DNA from 2 places in the Peribacillus sp. ACCC06369 genome. Region 2 is predicted to be linked to the other one. Evidence: riboswitches for the same ligand, from Rfam matches in the RefSeq annotation. Region 2 holds a riboswitch; the other holds the start of a gene.
The links. A riboswitch is a leader RNA that binds a small molecule or an ion and turns the genes downstream of it on or off. The one in region 2 is predicted to bind glycine.
Positions count from the first base shown of each region.

Region 1: it holds a riboswitch for glycine, as region 2 does, so the genes downstream of both, gcvT (glycine cleavage system aminomethyltransferase GcvT) here and QUF78_RS04115 (amino acid permease) in region 2, are expected to answer to the same signal.

Region 1 covers NZ_JAUCEN010000002.1:3,510,295-3,518,717, reverse strand. Annotated here, with positions in the region: gene QUF78_RS17890 (DEAD/DEAH box helicase) at 1-749, opposite strand, end outside; glycine riboswitch at 1,124-1,211, shown strand; glycine riboswitch at 1,215-1,298, shown strand; gene gcvT (glycine cleavage system aminomethyltransferase GcvT) at 1,433-2,539, shown strand; gene gcvPA (aminomethyl-transferring glycine dehydrogenase subunit GcvPA) at 2,557-3,903, shown strand; gene gcvPB (aminomethyl-transferring glycine dehydrogenase subunit GcvPB) at 3,896-5,353, shown strand; gene QUF78_RS17870 (rhodanese-like domain-containing protein) at 5,527-5,910, opposite strand; gene QUF78_RS17865 (lipoate--protein ligase family protein) at 6,125-6,961, shown strand; gene QUF78_RS17860 (vitamin B12-dependent ribonucleotide reductase) at 7,352-8,423, shown strand, end outside.
Region 2 covers NZ_JAUCEN010000002.1:691,490-699,912, forward strand. Annotated here, with positions in the region: gene QUF78_RS04105 (sodium:solute symporter family protein) at 1-1,121, opposite strand, end outside; gene QUF78_RS04110 (DUF3311 domain-containing protein) at 1,118-1,318, opposite strand; gene QUF78_RS04115 (amino acid permease) at 1,608-2,948, opposite strand; glycine riboswitch at 3,157-3,235, opposite strand; gene QUF78_RS04120 (amino acid permease) at 3,765-5,153, shown strand; partial or broken gene QUF78_RS04125 (BBE domain-containing protein) at 5,288-5,669, shown strand; gene QUF78_RS04130 (hypothetical protein) at 5,780-5,992, opposite strand; gene QUF78_RS04135 (hypothetical protein) at 6,317-6,493, shown strand; gene QUF78_RS04140 (LysR family transcriptional regulator) at 6,483-7,394, shown strand; gene QUF78_RS04145 (LLM class flavin-dependent oxidoreductase) at 7,537-8,423, shown strand, end outside.

The DNA of each region.
Region 1 (8,423 bases), 2.8 Mb from region 2:
TTAAGGTGTTCATCTTCAATTATGTTCCGGCCTTTCCCTTTATATTTTTCCGAAAAGAGTGTGGCATTTCCCAAGTGGCCTGGTTTCAATAACGAAACGAGGTGGAAAATTTCCTCGACTTTATTTTGAATGGGAGTAGCTGTCAGGAGTAAACAAAATTTCTTTTTCAGATTTTGGACGAATTCATAGTTCTTCGTCTTATTATTTTTAAGTTTATGAGCTTCGTCAATAATGATGAAGTCATATTCCTGATTGAAAATGATATCACGATGTGGAGCGCGTTTCGCTGTATCAATGGATGAAATGACCACATCACAGGAGTCCCAAACATAACTTTTTCTCTGAACGACTGCCGGAATATGAAACTTGGTATTCAATTCAAAAGCCCATTGTGTTACAAGTGAAGCCGGTACAAGGATCAATACTTTTTTTACAAGGCCTCTAATCATATATTCTTTTAGGATCAAGCCGGCTTCAATTGTTTTTCCGAGCCCTACCTCATCAGCTAAAATGGCCTTTCCATTCATCTTTTCCACCACTTGCTTTGCTGCTTCCAATTGGTGGGGAAGCGGGGTTAACTGCGGAAGGTGCTTGGGCGCCTGTAAACCCTCAAAATCAGGGATGATGAGATTTTCCTCCATTTGAACCGCCAACTTATAAAGCTCCCAATTTCCCCATGGACCGTCATTTTCCATCTTTTGCAGAAACTCGTCATTCCATTCAGAATTGAAGGATATATTGATTTTCATAGAAATAACTCCCTCTTAAATCATAATTTCCTTAATAAAAGGTCAAAACCCGAACATTTCATATGTGAAGTAAGAAAAATATTTCTCTTCAAAAGATATTGCAGAGATAAGTTTCTTAGGGTAGGATATAAGTATATTTAGAAAATTCCAATTTCCAAACGCTATAAAGAATCTTTGTATTTCGGTTTTGCAGTTCGCGTTTTCTTAGTATGCGCTACAGGCTCCTATTTTATCCAAGATACTGAAGGAGATCATTCAAACGGTTCCTGAAGTTTTAGGAGAGTTGGCAGAGAATGCATTCCATGATGCTCAAAGGTTTTACTAATGCTTGGGGCTTATTCGCTTACTTTCATTGGTAGGCCATTTATATGCGGGTGAAGATAAGGGGAGAGACTACGGATGTAGCGCCGAAGGAGCAAACTTAGCAGTGAATCTCTCAGGCAAAAGAACTCTTATTGGACGCAACTCTGGAGAGCGCCGCCCATTTTGGGACGGCCACCAAAGGGGAAAACCTATTATATAGGTAAACTTTCAGGTTTCAGGACAGAGAAAAAGCTCAAACGGGCTTTCTCTGTCCTTTTTTGTGCTTTTTTCACTTCATGAATCAGGATATCTGATGCGTAATGACAAGAAGCTTTGATAATGAAGCCATTTAAATTAAAAAATCTGAGGGGGGTCATTTTTTGACCAATTTAAAAAGAACACCACTATTTGAAGTTTATCGTGAATGCGGCGGTAAAACGATCGATTTTGGCGGCTGGGAACTTCCTGTCCAATTTTCGGGTATAAAGGACGAACATGAAGCCGTACGTACAAAAGCGGGGTTATTCGATGTTTCCCATATGGGGGAAGTTGATGTTAAGGGTCCTGCGAGCCTTTCCTTTTTACAGAAGATGCTGACTAATGATATATCAAAGCTGCAACAGGGCGGTGCCCAATATACGGCTATGTGCTATGAAAACGGCGGGACGGTTGATGATCTCATCGTTTATAAGAGGGCTGAAGACGACTATCTGCTCGTGGTCAATGCAGCGAATACAGAAAAAGATTTCGATTGGCTGCAAGCTAATCTACCGGAAGATGTCCAAATCACGAATGTATCGAGTCACTATACACAGCTAGCACTTCAAGGGCCATCTGCAGAGAAGATATTACAAAAACTATCAGAAAATACTGCCTTAAGTGAAATTGGATTTTTCAAGTTCAAGGAAAATGTCATGATAAATGGTATCTCCACGATGGTATCCCGTACCGGATATACTGGTGAAGATGGTTTTGAGATATATAGCGACAGTGAAAACGGTCCTGCCCTTTGGAAGGCGATTCTGGATGCCGGCAAGGAAGAAGGGATTCAGCCGATTGGTTTAGGAGCTCGTGATACCCTGCGTTTTGAAGCGAAACTGCCGCTGTATGGGCAGGAACTTTCAGCGGACATCACCCCAATAGAAGCCGGGATCGGTTTTGCGGTAAAAGTGGATAAGGAAGCAGATTTTTTCGGGAAAGCCGTTCTTGCTGAACAAAAGGAGAAAGGGGCTCCCCGCAAGCTTATGGGAATTGAAATGATTGACCGTGGTATTCCACGTCATGGGTATAAGGTCTACAGCGGGGACAAAGTCATTGGCGAGGTCACGACTGGTACCCAATCACCAACATTGAAGAAAAACGTAGGATTGGCACTTATCGATAAGGAATTTTCGGTGCTGGATGCGGAAGTCGAAGTGGAAATCCGATCCAAACGTTTGAAAGCCGTTATCATACAAACACCTTTTTATAAAAAACCACGTAAATAGAGGGGAATGGTCATTAGATGAAACATCGTTATTTACCCATGACAGAGCAAGATAAACAAGAAATGCTTGAAGTGATAGGTGTACCTACTGTTGAAGAACTTTTCAATGATATCCCTGAAAGTGTTCGTTTTCAAGGCGAATACGATATCAAGCCCGCTAAATCGGAACCTGCCTTAATGAAAGAATTATCAAGGCTTGCTTCCAAGAATGCGGATCTTAAAAACTATGCTTCCTTCCTTGGTGCGGGTGTCTATGACCATTATGCACCGGTCATCGTCGATCATGTTCTTTCCCGTTCTGAGTTTTATACGGCTTATACACCCTATCAGCCTGAAATTTCACAGGGCGAGCTTCAGGCCATCTTTGAATATCAAACGATGATTTGTGAATTGACGGGTATGGATGTGGCTAACTCCTCCATGTATGACGGCGGGACAGCGCTAGCTGAAGCAGCCATGCTTGCTTCAGGTCACACACGACGCAAGAAGATTCTCATTTCAGGGACGGTCCATCCTGAATCAAGAGAAGTCGTAAAGACCTATGCGAAAGGACAACGCGTGGAAGTGATCGAAATTCCTTATAAAGACGGTGTGACGGATATGGCGGCCTTAAGGGAGTTGGTGAATGATGATATTGCAGGAGTGATTGTGCAATATCCGAACTTTTTTGGCCGCATCGAGCCATTGAAAGAAATGGAAGAAATCATTCATGGCGTCAAGTCCATGTTTATCGTTTCCAGTAATCCGCTTGCACTGGGAGCCTTGACATCCCCTGGTGCCCTCGGTGCAGATATCGTAACGGGGGATGCTCAGCCATTCGGCATTCCAGCAGCATTCGGTGGACCTCATTGTGGATATTTTGCCGTTACGAATAAACTTGTACGGAAAGTTCCGGGCAGACTCGTCGGTCAAACAGTGGATGAAAATGGAAAAAGGGGTTTTGTGCTGACGCTTCAAGCTCGTGAGCAGCACATTCGCCGTGATAAGGCCACATCCAACATTTGTTCCAATCAAGCGTTGAACGCCTTGGCAGCTTCTGTTGCAATGACCGCTCTTGGGAAAAAGGGGGTCAAAGAAATGGCCGTGCAAAATATTCAAAAAGCGCATTATGCGAAAAAAGCTATTGAGGCAAAAGGGATAAAAGTAATGTTCGACGGTCCTTCGTTTAATGAATTTGTCATTAAACTGCCTGCTTCGTTTTCAGAAATCAATAAAAACCTATTTGAAAAAGGGATGATCGGCGGCTTTGATTTAGGAAAGGTATATCCTGAGCTGGAAGACCATATGCTGGTCGCGGTAACGGAACTTAGAACAAAAGAAGAAATTGATGCACTTGCGCAGGAATTGGGGGATCAACATGAATAATCAAGATCAATCACTCATTTTTGAAATCAGTACATCCGGTCGAATCGGGTATAGTCTGCCAGAAATGGATGTTGCAACTACTCCGCTCGAAGAAATTCTTCCTGCCGACTACATCCGTGAAGAAGAGGCTAAGCTTCCTGAGGTGTCCGAATTGGATATCATGCGTCACTATACAGCACTTTCCAAACGGAATCATGGAGTGGATTCGGGTTTTTATCCGCTGGGTTCATGCACGATGAAATATAATCCGAAAATAAATGAAAATGTGGCACGCTTTAACGGTTTCGCCCATATCCATCCATATCAAGATCCGAGTACTGTTCAGGGAGCCTTGGGACTATTATTTGATTTGCAGGAACATCTAACGGAAATCACTGGGATGGATCAAGTGACATTACAGCCTGCAGCAGGTGCACACGGTGAATGGACAGGGTTGATGATGATTCGCGCTTTTCACGAAGCTAATGGCGATACAGAACGGACGAAAGTGATCGTACCCGATTCTGCACACGGTACGAATCCAGCTTCTGCCACTGTGGCCGGACTTGAAACGATAACAGTGAAATCCGATGAAAACGGGTTAGTCGACCTTGAGGATTTAAAGCGTGTTGTGGGACCGGATACGGCGGCTTTGATGCTGACGAACCCCAATACGTTGGGATTGTTTGAAGAGAACATTTTGGAAATGGCACAACTTGTCCATGATGCCGGTGGGAAGCTTTATTATGATGGTGCCAATCTGAATGCAGTACTTTCAAAAGCACGCCCGGGTGACATGGGCTTTGATGTGGTTCACTTAAATCTCCATAAAACATTCACTGGCCCGCATGGCGGCGGCGGTCCGGGTTCTGGCCCTGTAGGGGTAAAGTCGGATTTGATTCCTTACTTGCCTAAACCGCTTGTGGTCAAACAAGATGAGCAATTCGTTCTTGATTATGATCGCCCGCAATCCATTGGCAGGGTAAAACCCTACTATGGGAATTTCGGGATAAACGTGAGGGCTTATACGTACATTCGTTCAATGGGTCCTGATGGCCTTAAAGCCGTCACCGAGAATGCGGTCCTCAATGCAAATTATATGATGCGTAGGTTGGAACCTTATTTTGACCTACCATATAATCGTCATTGTAAGCACGAATTCGTATTAAGCGGACGTCGGCAAAAGAAATTGGGAGTCAGGACTCTCGACATAGCCAAAAGATTGCTGGATTTCGGGTATCATCCTCCAACCATTTACTTCCCGTTGAACGTGGAAGAAGGAATGATGATAGAACCGACCGAAACGGAGTCCAAGGAAACTCTGGATGCATTCATCGATGCAATGATCCAGATTGCCAAGGAAGCGGAGGAAACTCCGGAAATCGTTCAGGAAGCTCCGCATACGACCGTTATAAAGCGGCTTGATGAAACTCTTGCTGCAAGAAAACCGGTTCTGCGTTTTCAAGCCTAGACTGAAAGCTTACATGAAAAAACCCCTGCCTGCCGGCGGGGGTTTTTTCATGTTTATGTATCTTGTAAAGAACTAATCAAAGTCAATAAGTTAACTTTCATTTTCATTTTCATTGAGCCCGCATTGAACATGTAGACGTTTTAATTAAAAAGAGCCCATGCGGAGATGGGGTCTTATTTCTTTGCTTTGATTTTCCCGGTCCACATTTTGAAACCGCCTTTTAGGTGAAAAAGTTCCTTGTAGCCCTTTTTGTATAGCATGGCTGCAGCTCTTCCGCTGATGATTTCGCTTTGAGCGTACAAGTATACAGGCTTGTCCGGCCTAATTTCGACCAAGCGAGTTTTCATTTGCGTCATAGGGATGTTTCTTGCGCCTAAGATATGACCATTATCAAAATCATTCGGTTCCCGAACATCGATCAGCTGCACTTTTCTGTAGTTAGCGATAAATTCGTCCTGTGTTAATGTTTTAACGATTTTACGCTGGCGGTACCAATTAAAAAGTGAATACGCAATAACCACTCCCAAGATGATGAGCAGTGTATATAATAATTCCAAACATTAAAACTCCCTTCTACCTTAACGAATACAGACAATACTTATTATATAATTGCTTTACTTAATAATCAAAAAGAATTTTCATCAAATTCTTTATCGACTTGATAGCACTTTCTTTTTTAGAGTGTTAAAGTCTGTTAAACTACTACATGTGAGTTTTTTGTGGGGTATAACGGAATTACTGAAAAACAGTCTATTGAAACGAGGGTTTAGGATGACTAAAGAAAAATGGGGTTTTATAGATTCTGGAAATTGTTCACCGGCTTTTAATATGGCGATGGACGAAGCGCTTTTAAATTGGCAAAGCAAAGGGGAAATTCCGCCAATCATACGCTTTTATGGTTGGGATCCAGCGACATTGTCGATTGGTTATTTTCAAAAGGCAGAAGCGGAAATCGATATGGAAGAGGTCAAAAGGCAAGGCCTCGGTTTTGTTCGCAGACCAACAGGAGGGCGAGCGGTGCTGCACGAGCATGAATTGACTTATAGCGTAATCGTTCCAGAATCCTATCCGGGAATGCCAACTACCGTTACTGAAGCATATCGTGTCATATCTGAAGGAATATTAATGGGGTTCAGGAATCTTGGATTGGATGCTTATTTTGCTGTGCCTCGAACCGAGCAGGAAAAAGCGGCTTTAAAAGCGCCCAAGTCTTCCGTCTGCTTTGATGCTCCAAGCTGGTATGAACTGGTCGTTGAGGGCAGGAAGGTCGCTGGCAGCGCACAAACCAGGCAAAAGGGCGTCATCCTTCAACACGGGGCCATTTTGCTTGAACTTGATGATGAAAAGCTCTTTAGCGTATTTAAATTTTCAAATGACAGGGTTAAAGAGAGAATGCAAAAAAACTTAAAAAACAAAGCTGTAGCCATGAATGACATTGCCGGAAGAAAGATTACCATCCCCGAAGCGAAAGTTGCTTTTGAAAAAGGTTTTGCCGAAGGACTATCGATCGATCTAGAACCATACGTCCTCACTGAACAACAATTGCTGGAAGTGAAGGCCATTGCAGAAAGCAAATATGAAAGCGATGAATGGAATTTCATGAGATAGAAGAAGCAGAATAATTAAAGTGGAAAATAAAAAAGTTTTTTCAGATTTGTTTACCAAATAAGCTATTCCTTGCAGGAATAAGTCCTAAAAGGGATGGGGAAAAAGCAAGGTCCAAATTAATTGAAATCTGATGAAAAATTATTGTAAATCGACATTTTCCTCCCTTTTGCTAACTATATTAATTGATTTATCGTTTGACAAAATTAAAAGTCATTCAAAACAAACACAATATATAGTAGTTGAAATATTTAATGCGACACTATATGTTGATTTTTGAGTTTCGCTATGATAAATTTAGGGTACTTGTTAAGCGAAACGGACATGTAAGGCTACATATAGATTTTTGCGGCGGCAAGAACGGATCTTGAAACATATAAAGGAGAGGGAATTATGTCGGTTGTAATAAAAGAAGCTTTAAAGGTTGATCTAGAAAGGTTGAATAAGGATATTTCTTTATTTCCCCAGGTTCACCCTGTAACGGCTGATATGAAAATGGCGCATAAGGGAGTGTCCCGTCTAGTCATGCTTGACCGCTATTCTTTTAAGGATACTGAAAAAATCACACTCTCGGCAGGCGATTTCGTAGTGTTGACGATCAAGGAAGATCCGAAATTCCCAGCACGGGGTCTCGGTCACATCGTTGAAATAGATTGGGAAACCAAAAAAGCCAAGGTATTGGTGGATGAAGAATTCCGCGGCGTATTGGATAATCCGGAAGAAGTGGAGACGGGGATTGTAAACCGTCCGCTGGATATTATCGAAAAACCGCTTGAAATATACTATGAACAAATTGCGAAACGTAATGCAACAGGCTTGGCTTCAGTGGAAACCACTGAAGAAAAAAGAACGGAATGGTTCAATAAATTCTATGAAGAATTAAAGAACCTTAATTTTGTCCCGGCAGGTCGAGTATTATATGGTGCGGGTTCCAATACGGATGTTACTTATTTCAACTGCTATGTGATGCCATTCGTACCTGATTCACGTGAGGGAATTTCAGAACATAGGAAACAAGTGATGGAAATCATGAGCCGCGGCGGCGGAGTGGGTACGAACGGATCGACATTGCGTCCAAGGAACACTCTGGCAAAAGGGGTAAATGGAAAATCCTCGGGTTCAGTGTCATGGCTTGATGATATTGCGAAATTGACGCATCTTGTTGAACAGGGCGGTAGCAGACGCGGTGCGCAAATGATCATGCTCGCTGATTGGCATCCTGATATTGCAGAGTTTATCATCTCTAAAATGCAAAATCCAAGGATCCTTCGTTATCTAGTGGAAAACACTAAAGATGAGGCCATCAAGAAATATGCGACGGATAAATTGAAATTCACGCCGCACACCGAACAGGAAACGGCTATGTATCAAGGAATCATCAATTATAAAGAGATTCCTGGTCTAGGTGGATTTAGCGAGAAAATCATTAGGGATGCAGAGGAAAAGATCCGTACAGGCGGAACGT
Region 2 (8,423 bases):
GCAATGATGGGAACAAGGAACTTTGCCAATCTTACAACGTGCCGATCGGATACTGTAGGTACGAATTCCTTATAGACATTTTTCGCGAGCAGTGTAGCGACGCTCATCAAAAGCATGGATCCAGGCACCAATGCGGTCAGCAATCCAGCTCCGCCGATTATGCCTATGAACCATGGATCAAAGGTCTCGATCGAAAGGCGCAGCAATGAGAGGTCTGCATCTGCCCCAACGAGTCCAGGCACTTTCAATATAGCTGTAAACCCTACAAAAAAGACGAATAACAGCATGAGTGTATATAAAGGGCTGATGATGGCATTTTTTCGAAATACCTTCCCGCTGCGCGCTGAATAAACAGCGCTGAAAACTTGGGGCCACATATAGAAACCGAATACGAGCAATATTACCGTGGAGATAAACCATGAAACGCTAAGTCCCTGCTCAGGGAACTTTAGAAAACCGGGTTTTGCCGCATCAATCGCTTCAAACATCGGCTGAAATCCACCAAAGTAATGAATGGGCAGATAAATCCCTAAGAATCCTATAATGGCAATCATCATGATATCTTTTATGACTGCTGTCCAAACTGAACCGTGTATACCGGATATCATCACATAAATGGTAAGGCTGATCGCCCCCATCCAAACCGCCGCGGACATTGAGATGGCACCATAAGAAGCTTCTGAGACAATGATCCCCAAACCTTTCAGCTGCACGACGATCACTGGAATCATCGACACCACACCGACAAGCGCAGCCAAAATTCCTAAACTAGGACTCTTATATTTGCTTACAAAGAAATCGGATTGAGACATCAGTTTATTTTCTTTGGCATATTTCCATATTTCCGGAAGGAGCCAATAGGATAATACGTAAGACAAAGTAATGTAAATAAGAACATATAGAGCGGGTGCGCCCTTGCCATAAGCCCAGCCGCTGCCGCCAAGGAAGGAGAAGGTCGTATAGATTTCCCCAGCCATCAGCAGAAAGACGAATATTGCACCAAAACCACGTCCGCCCACCGTCCATTGTTCCAAGTCCATATCTTTTCCTTTTGAAGAGCGAATGCCTAAAAATATCGACAGAAGTAAAAATGCTAAAATGATTAAGAGAGCAATATTCATTCCTGGTCACCTTCCCGATTCCTGGGATCCAGCTTATACATGATGCCCAAGATGCCAGAGGTAAGGACCACCCACATAGCCATCCAGAACATATTGAAAGGCATCCCTAATACATAAGGTTCTATTCTATTAACAAAAGGTAGAAATCCTAGTATGCCTATGAAAGGAACTAGAGTAAGGATATATATAATCTTCATTAAACAAACCCCTCCGTATTAAATAAAGTGAAACGTCCACCAATGGGGTTTTTCTTCAATGCCACTGATGGATGGGTGAACCAAACGGGGAAGGGAAATTCATACATGATTGATTTCCCTTCTTTTACAAGTTCCGATGATATATATTAGCTTACACTATTTCGATATAAAATTTAATGTGGTTGCTTGATATATTTTTAGCAACCGAGTCCACTGATGGAAAGTTGAAGTGTTTGTTGAAATGGATAAAGCCTTGAATTCATATTGAGTTCAAGGCTTTATCCGTTTTCTATCTTTTTTTCTGGTAGTTATATAGTATCACCAAGAGTATGAACCAGATTGGCGTCATGAGCAGTGATAGCCGTGTAGCTTCAGCGAATAGCATAACGATAAGGATGAACAGGAATAATCCTAAAATGACGTAATTGATAAAGGGTGTAAAAGGAGCCTTGAAAGTTGATGCGGCTCTTAGGTCAGGCCTTGTTTTCGAATATTTGATATGGGAGATCAAGATTATGCTCCATACCCATATGAAACAGATGGCACTGATGGTCGTCACAACGGTAAATGCCTGTTCCGGTATCAGTTTGCTTAATAATGCCCCAAGTGATACAACGATTGTTGATGTAAACAAGGCATTGCTTGGAACAGCCTGTTTATTTAATTTTTCCAGTTTAGCAGGGGCTTCGCCACTCCTGCTTAACGTATAGAGTATTCGGCTTGTTGAAAATAAACCGCTGTTGCATGCAGAAGCAGCAGATGTCAAAACGACGAAGTTGATGATCCCTGCAGCTACAGGAATGCCGATTAACGCAAAGACCTCTACAAATGGGCTGCTCGTGGAATCCAGTTGAGTCCATGGGTTGACGCAGAGAATGACGAATATGGCACCCACATAGAAAAGTAAAATCCGGACAGGGATTTTATTGATGGCAGACGGAATGTTCTTTCTCGGGTTCGCCGTTTCTGCTGCGGAAACCCCGACCAATTCGACACCTACAAAGGAGAAGACGACCAACTGTAAAGATAACAGGAATCCGGAAATGCCATTGGGGAACATGCCTCCATGATTCCATAGGTTCGTTAGGGAAACCGTTCCGGTATTGGTATTGAAGCCGATGATCAATAAGATGATACCTACGATGATCAAGGCGATGATCGTGATTACTTTAATGATGGCAAACCAGAATTCCAATTCGCCAAATAACTTAACGGTCAATAGGTTCAATCCTAACAGGGTGACCAGGCATATTAGAGCCGGAATCCATTGAGGGATATCGAACCAGTATTGTATATAGACACCGACAGCTATGATATCGGCCATTGCGGTCATGATCCAACAGAACCAATAGGTCCAACCGGTCACGAAGCCAGCCCATGGACCGACATATTCGGTTGCGAATTCAGTGAATGACGTATACCCTGCATTGGATAAGAGCAATTCGCCTAGGGCCCTCATCACAAAAAACAAAGCAATCCCTATTATCAGATAGGAGAAGATGATGGATGGACCTGCCAATTGTATGGCTTTTCCGGATCCTAAAAATAAACCGGTACCAATTGTTCCTCCTATTGCAATCAGTTGTACATGACGATTTTTTAAATCTCTTTTTAATTCCTGTTTAGCCAATTTGTACGCCCCCGTCTTTTATGGTCTTGATAGTGAATGATTTCAAACCTGCTTGGTCTTGGAGAGAGGGACGTGATTTTTCGCCCAGCTTGCATTTCCCAATGGTTTTTTTCACGAGTGTTGTTTCCGCCAATCACAAAGTGGACAATAAAAAAAGAGATTGGATAATACCAATCTCTTAAAGGGTTCAGAATAACAATTTATCATTCGTTACTCTTCTGTCCTTTTGCCTGAGATTGTGAATCCTTCGGCGCTGCATCTTGTACAGTCTCTCCAGAAGCTGCTCCTGCTATAGTGTCATCCATAGCGTTCATCGCTTGCTTGTATGCGGTTGTGTGAAAATGTCAGTCAGTGATAATCTTCCACTGCTAAATCATTCATTATACTTATAAAATAATATTGGAATTCTATCATTTATTTTTTCGGAGGTCAACAAATTTTTGCATTTACAACACTTCTTGAAATGGTTTAAATTTTTATAAACATTCACTTGCGAAGGTTTGAATGGGCTCCAATCAGAAGTGATTGTTTCCTGCTCTTTTTGTACTATCACTATTATAAAATACTGATCATCACTTTTTTAAAATGATAATTTTTGATTGGGAATATCAACAAGATATTTTTGGCAACTGTTTATTTGAAAAATACATTTGTATTTTTACAGAATATTTACTATTATAAGATAAGAAAACAAAATTAAAGTGTTATGCAAATGATTAGGATAAAGCATTTTTAACCGCAATAATAATAGAGAGTCGATTGGTGGAAAGGATATTAATATCATTGCCGCTAATATTGCATCTGGGGGAGTTAAACATGTCAAATAAGGAATTAAAGAGAGGGCTGGAGGCACGTCATATTCAAATGATAGCCTTGGGCGGAACCATCGGGGTTGGGTTATTCATGGGATCGGCGAGCACGATCAAATGGACTGGGCCCTCTGTCATGCTCGCTTATGCCATCGCAGGTATATTTATATTTTTCATCATGCGCTCTATGGGGGAGATGCTATATTTAGAACCGACTACAGGTTCTTTTGCAACCTTTGCGAGCAGCTATATACATCCTTTGGCTGGTTATATGACTGCTTGGAGCAATTGGTTTCAATGGGTAATCGTCGGAATGTCCGAAATCATCGCCGTTGGAATGTATATGCAGTATTGGTTCCCGGAGTTACCAGCTTGGATACCAGGTGTGGTCGCCATGATCATCTTGGGGGCGGCAAACCTCATTTCCGTAAAATCTTTCGGGGAATTTGAGTTTTGGTTTGCGCTTATAAAAATAATTACGATTGTATTGATGATCATTGCCGGTTTTGGCCTTATTTTCTTTGGCATAGGGAATGGGGGGGATGCGATTGGATTATCGAATCTTTGGGCAAATGGCGGCTTCTTTACGGGAGGTTGGACAGGATTCTTCTTTGCGCTTTCCCTTGTCGTGGCTTCCTATCAAGGCGTTGAGCTTATCGGCATCACAGCCGGAGAAGCGAAAGATCCAACAAAGACCGTAACAAAAGCGATCCAATCAATCATATGGCGCATTCTAATTTTCTATATTGGCGCTATCTTCGTCATCGTGACGGTTTATCCTTGGGATAAACTGGATGACATCGGAAGTCCATTCGTTTCAACCTTTGCTAAAATCGGTATCACTGCAGCGGCAGGCATCATTAACTTTGTCGTAATCACTGCCGCAATGTCTGGATGCAACAGTGGGATTTTCAGTGCAGGGCGTATGCTTTACACTCTAGCATTGAATGGCCAAGCTCCTAAAATCTTTGCAAAAGTATCTAAAAATGGAGTGCCGGCATATTGTACGATAGCTGTATTATTAGGATTGGGCATCGGGGTTATCCTGAATTACCTTGCACCCCCGCAATTATTCCTTTATGTGTACAGTGCGAGTGTTTTACCCGGGATGATTCCATGGTTTGTCTTACTTATCAGTGAGCTTAAATTCAGAAAGGTAAATGCTGTTGAAATGGAAAAACATCCGTTCAAAATGCCGTTGGCCCCTTACAGTAACTATGCGACAATTGCCTTTTTACTGATGGTGCTGGTTGGTATGTGGGTCAATCCGAGTACCCGGATTTCCTTGATTGTCGGGATCGTTTTCCTAGTCTTGGTCGCAGCGAGTTATTACCTGCTGAAAATGGATAAACGAACTCCATTGGAAGTTAAATCCGATGATGAGATTTCTGGATAAGGTACGAAAGCATAAAGCGTTAAAATACTTTTTAAAAAGCCCTTCTCTTGATCGAGAGGGGCTTTTTTTTTGCCTTTGTGGATCAATTGTTGGAAATCACGAGTAAATGCGTGGAAATCACGAGTGAACCTGCGATGAAGCATTTTCTAGAAAATACTCCAAATGAAAATGCAGCAATTTGGCACCAATCCATAGGGGTCGCTGGTCGTTCGGACCCAAATGAAACGGCTTTTTATTATCGGGATGCCATCATCGCCCGGGAGTATCTGGCTACATGGACCAATCCAGAAGAAGAGCGTGAAAACATCCAGTGGATCAAGGAACTTAAATGCGCTTTGGCTTCATATACTACCGGTGACTACGTGAATTGGCCGGATACTCTCATCAAAAATTGGCCAACTGCGTACTATGGAGAAAAATTCAAACGGCTTCGAGAAGTGAAAACGAGGTATGTAAGATCCATACAATACGTTTAAGTTCCCTCAAAGCATACCCCCATTAAATAAGTGGTGTTGAAAAGGCTTGGTTGGACCAAAAACATCCGTTATAAAAAGGCCTATTCCTAAATTTGGATATAGGCCTCTTTCATCTTGTTTTGAATCAATTAATCGAGATAATACCCAAAATCACTCTGCTTGCGGAGCTTGTACTGTACTGTAAACCTGATTTACGGAAGATTGGGCTTGTGCGATTTCTTGAGCAGCTTGTTTAATGGCTTCTTGTGCCAAAGTTGGATCAGAGGAAGATTTTTCTATTGCTTGTGAAAGTAAGGTTTGCGTAAGGGTAACGTTTGCTTTTGCTTGATTTAATTGATTGATATCAATTTGTTGTTGAGGCATGTAGTTTCTCTCCTTATGTCATAATTTGAATTACTCCATTAGGATGACCCTTCTTTTCTTTTTTATAAGGAGAAAAAATATATAACGTAGACAGGAAGGACTGAAACTGCCAAGTCCATTGGGATAAACAATTTAAATAAACTATGCAAAATTTATCGCGCAATCGGGAAAAAAGATACACCCTTAGGATTGAAAAACGGGAAGAAAGAGAATGAAATTATTAGTTTTATTTACTTAGAATCCTTAAATTTTCATCTTTATAAATAGTATTATGTTCCTTGAATATCATATTGTATGAAATCGCAATAAATATATCGTGACTTGTTGGTTGTACAGTTAATTAAATTACACTTTACTTATTGGTTTTATAAGATTAAAATCGGAGAAAGAATTATTATAAAAGATGAGCTGATTGGACAACCAAAAGCTCCTGAACGCGATAAGCGAACAGGAGCTTTTTGCGTTCATTTTGGAAAAAGGAGTTGGGGAGATGAATATTGATCATATTGAAGCTTTTATGTATGTTGTTCATTTTAATAGTTTTCATAAAGCAGCAGAGGCACTGTTTTTATCACAGCCGACGGTTTCGGCAAGAATTAAGACGCTTGAGAGTGAACTCGATTCAGAACTATTTGAGAGGCAAGGGAGAGGGATTATTTTAACGGAAAAAGGGAAAGCGTTCATTCCATTTGCGGAACAAATTATTCGTACCTTTCAACAGGGGAAAAAACAGTTGAAAACAGGAAGCGATCTGGAGGAAATAACGATAGGGGCTAATATCATTACATCGCAATACTTTATTCCATTTGCTCTTCCTCTATGGAAAAAGGAAAACCCTAATTTACGCTTTAAATTTATTTCAGCAACAAATGATGCATTAATTGATAAGTTGCTTCAGAAAAAGGTTGATATAGCATTTATGAAGGATGTTACACATAGTGGTCTGCAAAATCACAAGACCCTTGATAATTCGATACGTTTAGTAGTGTATCCAGGACATCCATTTCAAGTTGAAACAGAGCTAACGGTGCAAGTATTAGCAATGGAGCCGTTGGTATTTTTTGAGTGTGGTGCGTTTGACTGGAACCACGTTAATAAAATTTTTGAAGTGTCAAATGTAGAGCCGCGTATTGAATTTCAGGTTGATCACTTGGAAGTGGCGAAATCGCTAATTCTTAGCAGAAGCTGTATCGGATTTTTACCGTATTTATGTATTAAAAAAGAGTTAGAACAGGGAACTTTGGTTGAAGTTGATGTGTCACATTTAATCAAGATAAAGCAGCACATCTATCTGACTCATTTAAATCACGGGATGGAAGCACCCTTACTATGGAATGACATTCTTTTATCAATACGGAAATTTGAACAAGACCATCATCAATCACAGACACAATCTAATTGATAGATATTTTCTATCAATACAATATTTTTTCCTATTAGTTAAACCATTGCCATTAACATGCTTTAGGTGTTAGGATAAATCAAAATTATTAAATTGTTATTATTCATATCAGTATACTTTGAATTGAAGCGGAGGAGAGAATATGAGTTATAAGCTTGGCATTTTAGACCAGAGCCCGATATTTCCAGGAACTTCAGCCTTTGATGCACTACAGCAAACCATTAAGCTGGCGAGACATGCAGAAGAGTGGGGATATACCCGTTTCTGGCTATCAGAACATCATCATGCCGAAAAGCTAGCGGGATCTTCCCCGGAAGTATTGGTATCATATTTATTAGCCCAAACAAAATCTATTCGGGTAGGGTCCGGAGGTGTTATGCTTCAGCATTATAGTCCATATAAAGTGGCGGAAAATTTTCACGTGTTATCAAATCTTTCGCCTGGCAGAGTTGACCTTGGCATTGGAAAGGCACCGGGTGGTCTCCCCTTATCAACGAAGGCGCTACAATTTGGTACTGTTAATGATGGAAAAGATTTCGAAGAGCGGTTATCTTTTTTACAAAAAATAATTGAAAATTCGATTAATGATAATCACCCGCTTTCAGGTATTCAAGCGACGCCACTCCCTTCAAAAAAGCCAAAAATGTTTCTGCTTGGTGCAAGTGCTGACAGTGCCAGGCTAGCAGCCAATCTGGGTATAGCTTATGTATTTGCTCGATTTATCAACAGTAATGAGACTGTATTCGAAGATGCTGTACGCATTTACCGAAGTATCTATCCAACTGGGAGCTTTAAGGTATCAGTTTCAGTGATTGCTGCTCCTTCACAACAAGAAGCAGAACAGCTAGCAGGTGACCAAAGGATAGTGAAAGTTCATCTCCAAAGCGGTCGTTCTGTTACGGTCCAAACCTTAGTGCAAGCAGAATTATTTGGGAAGCAGTCTGGGGAGTCTTACGAAATAGAAGAACAAGATTCCAATATTATTGCTGGAACTCCCTCTTACGTAAAGGAAGTCCTAACAAATTTACA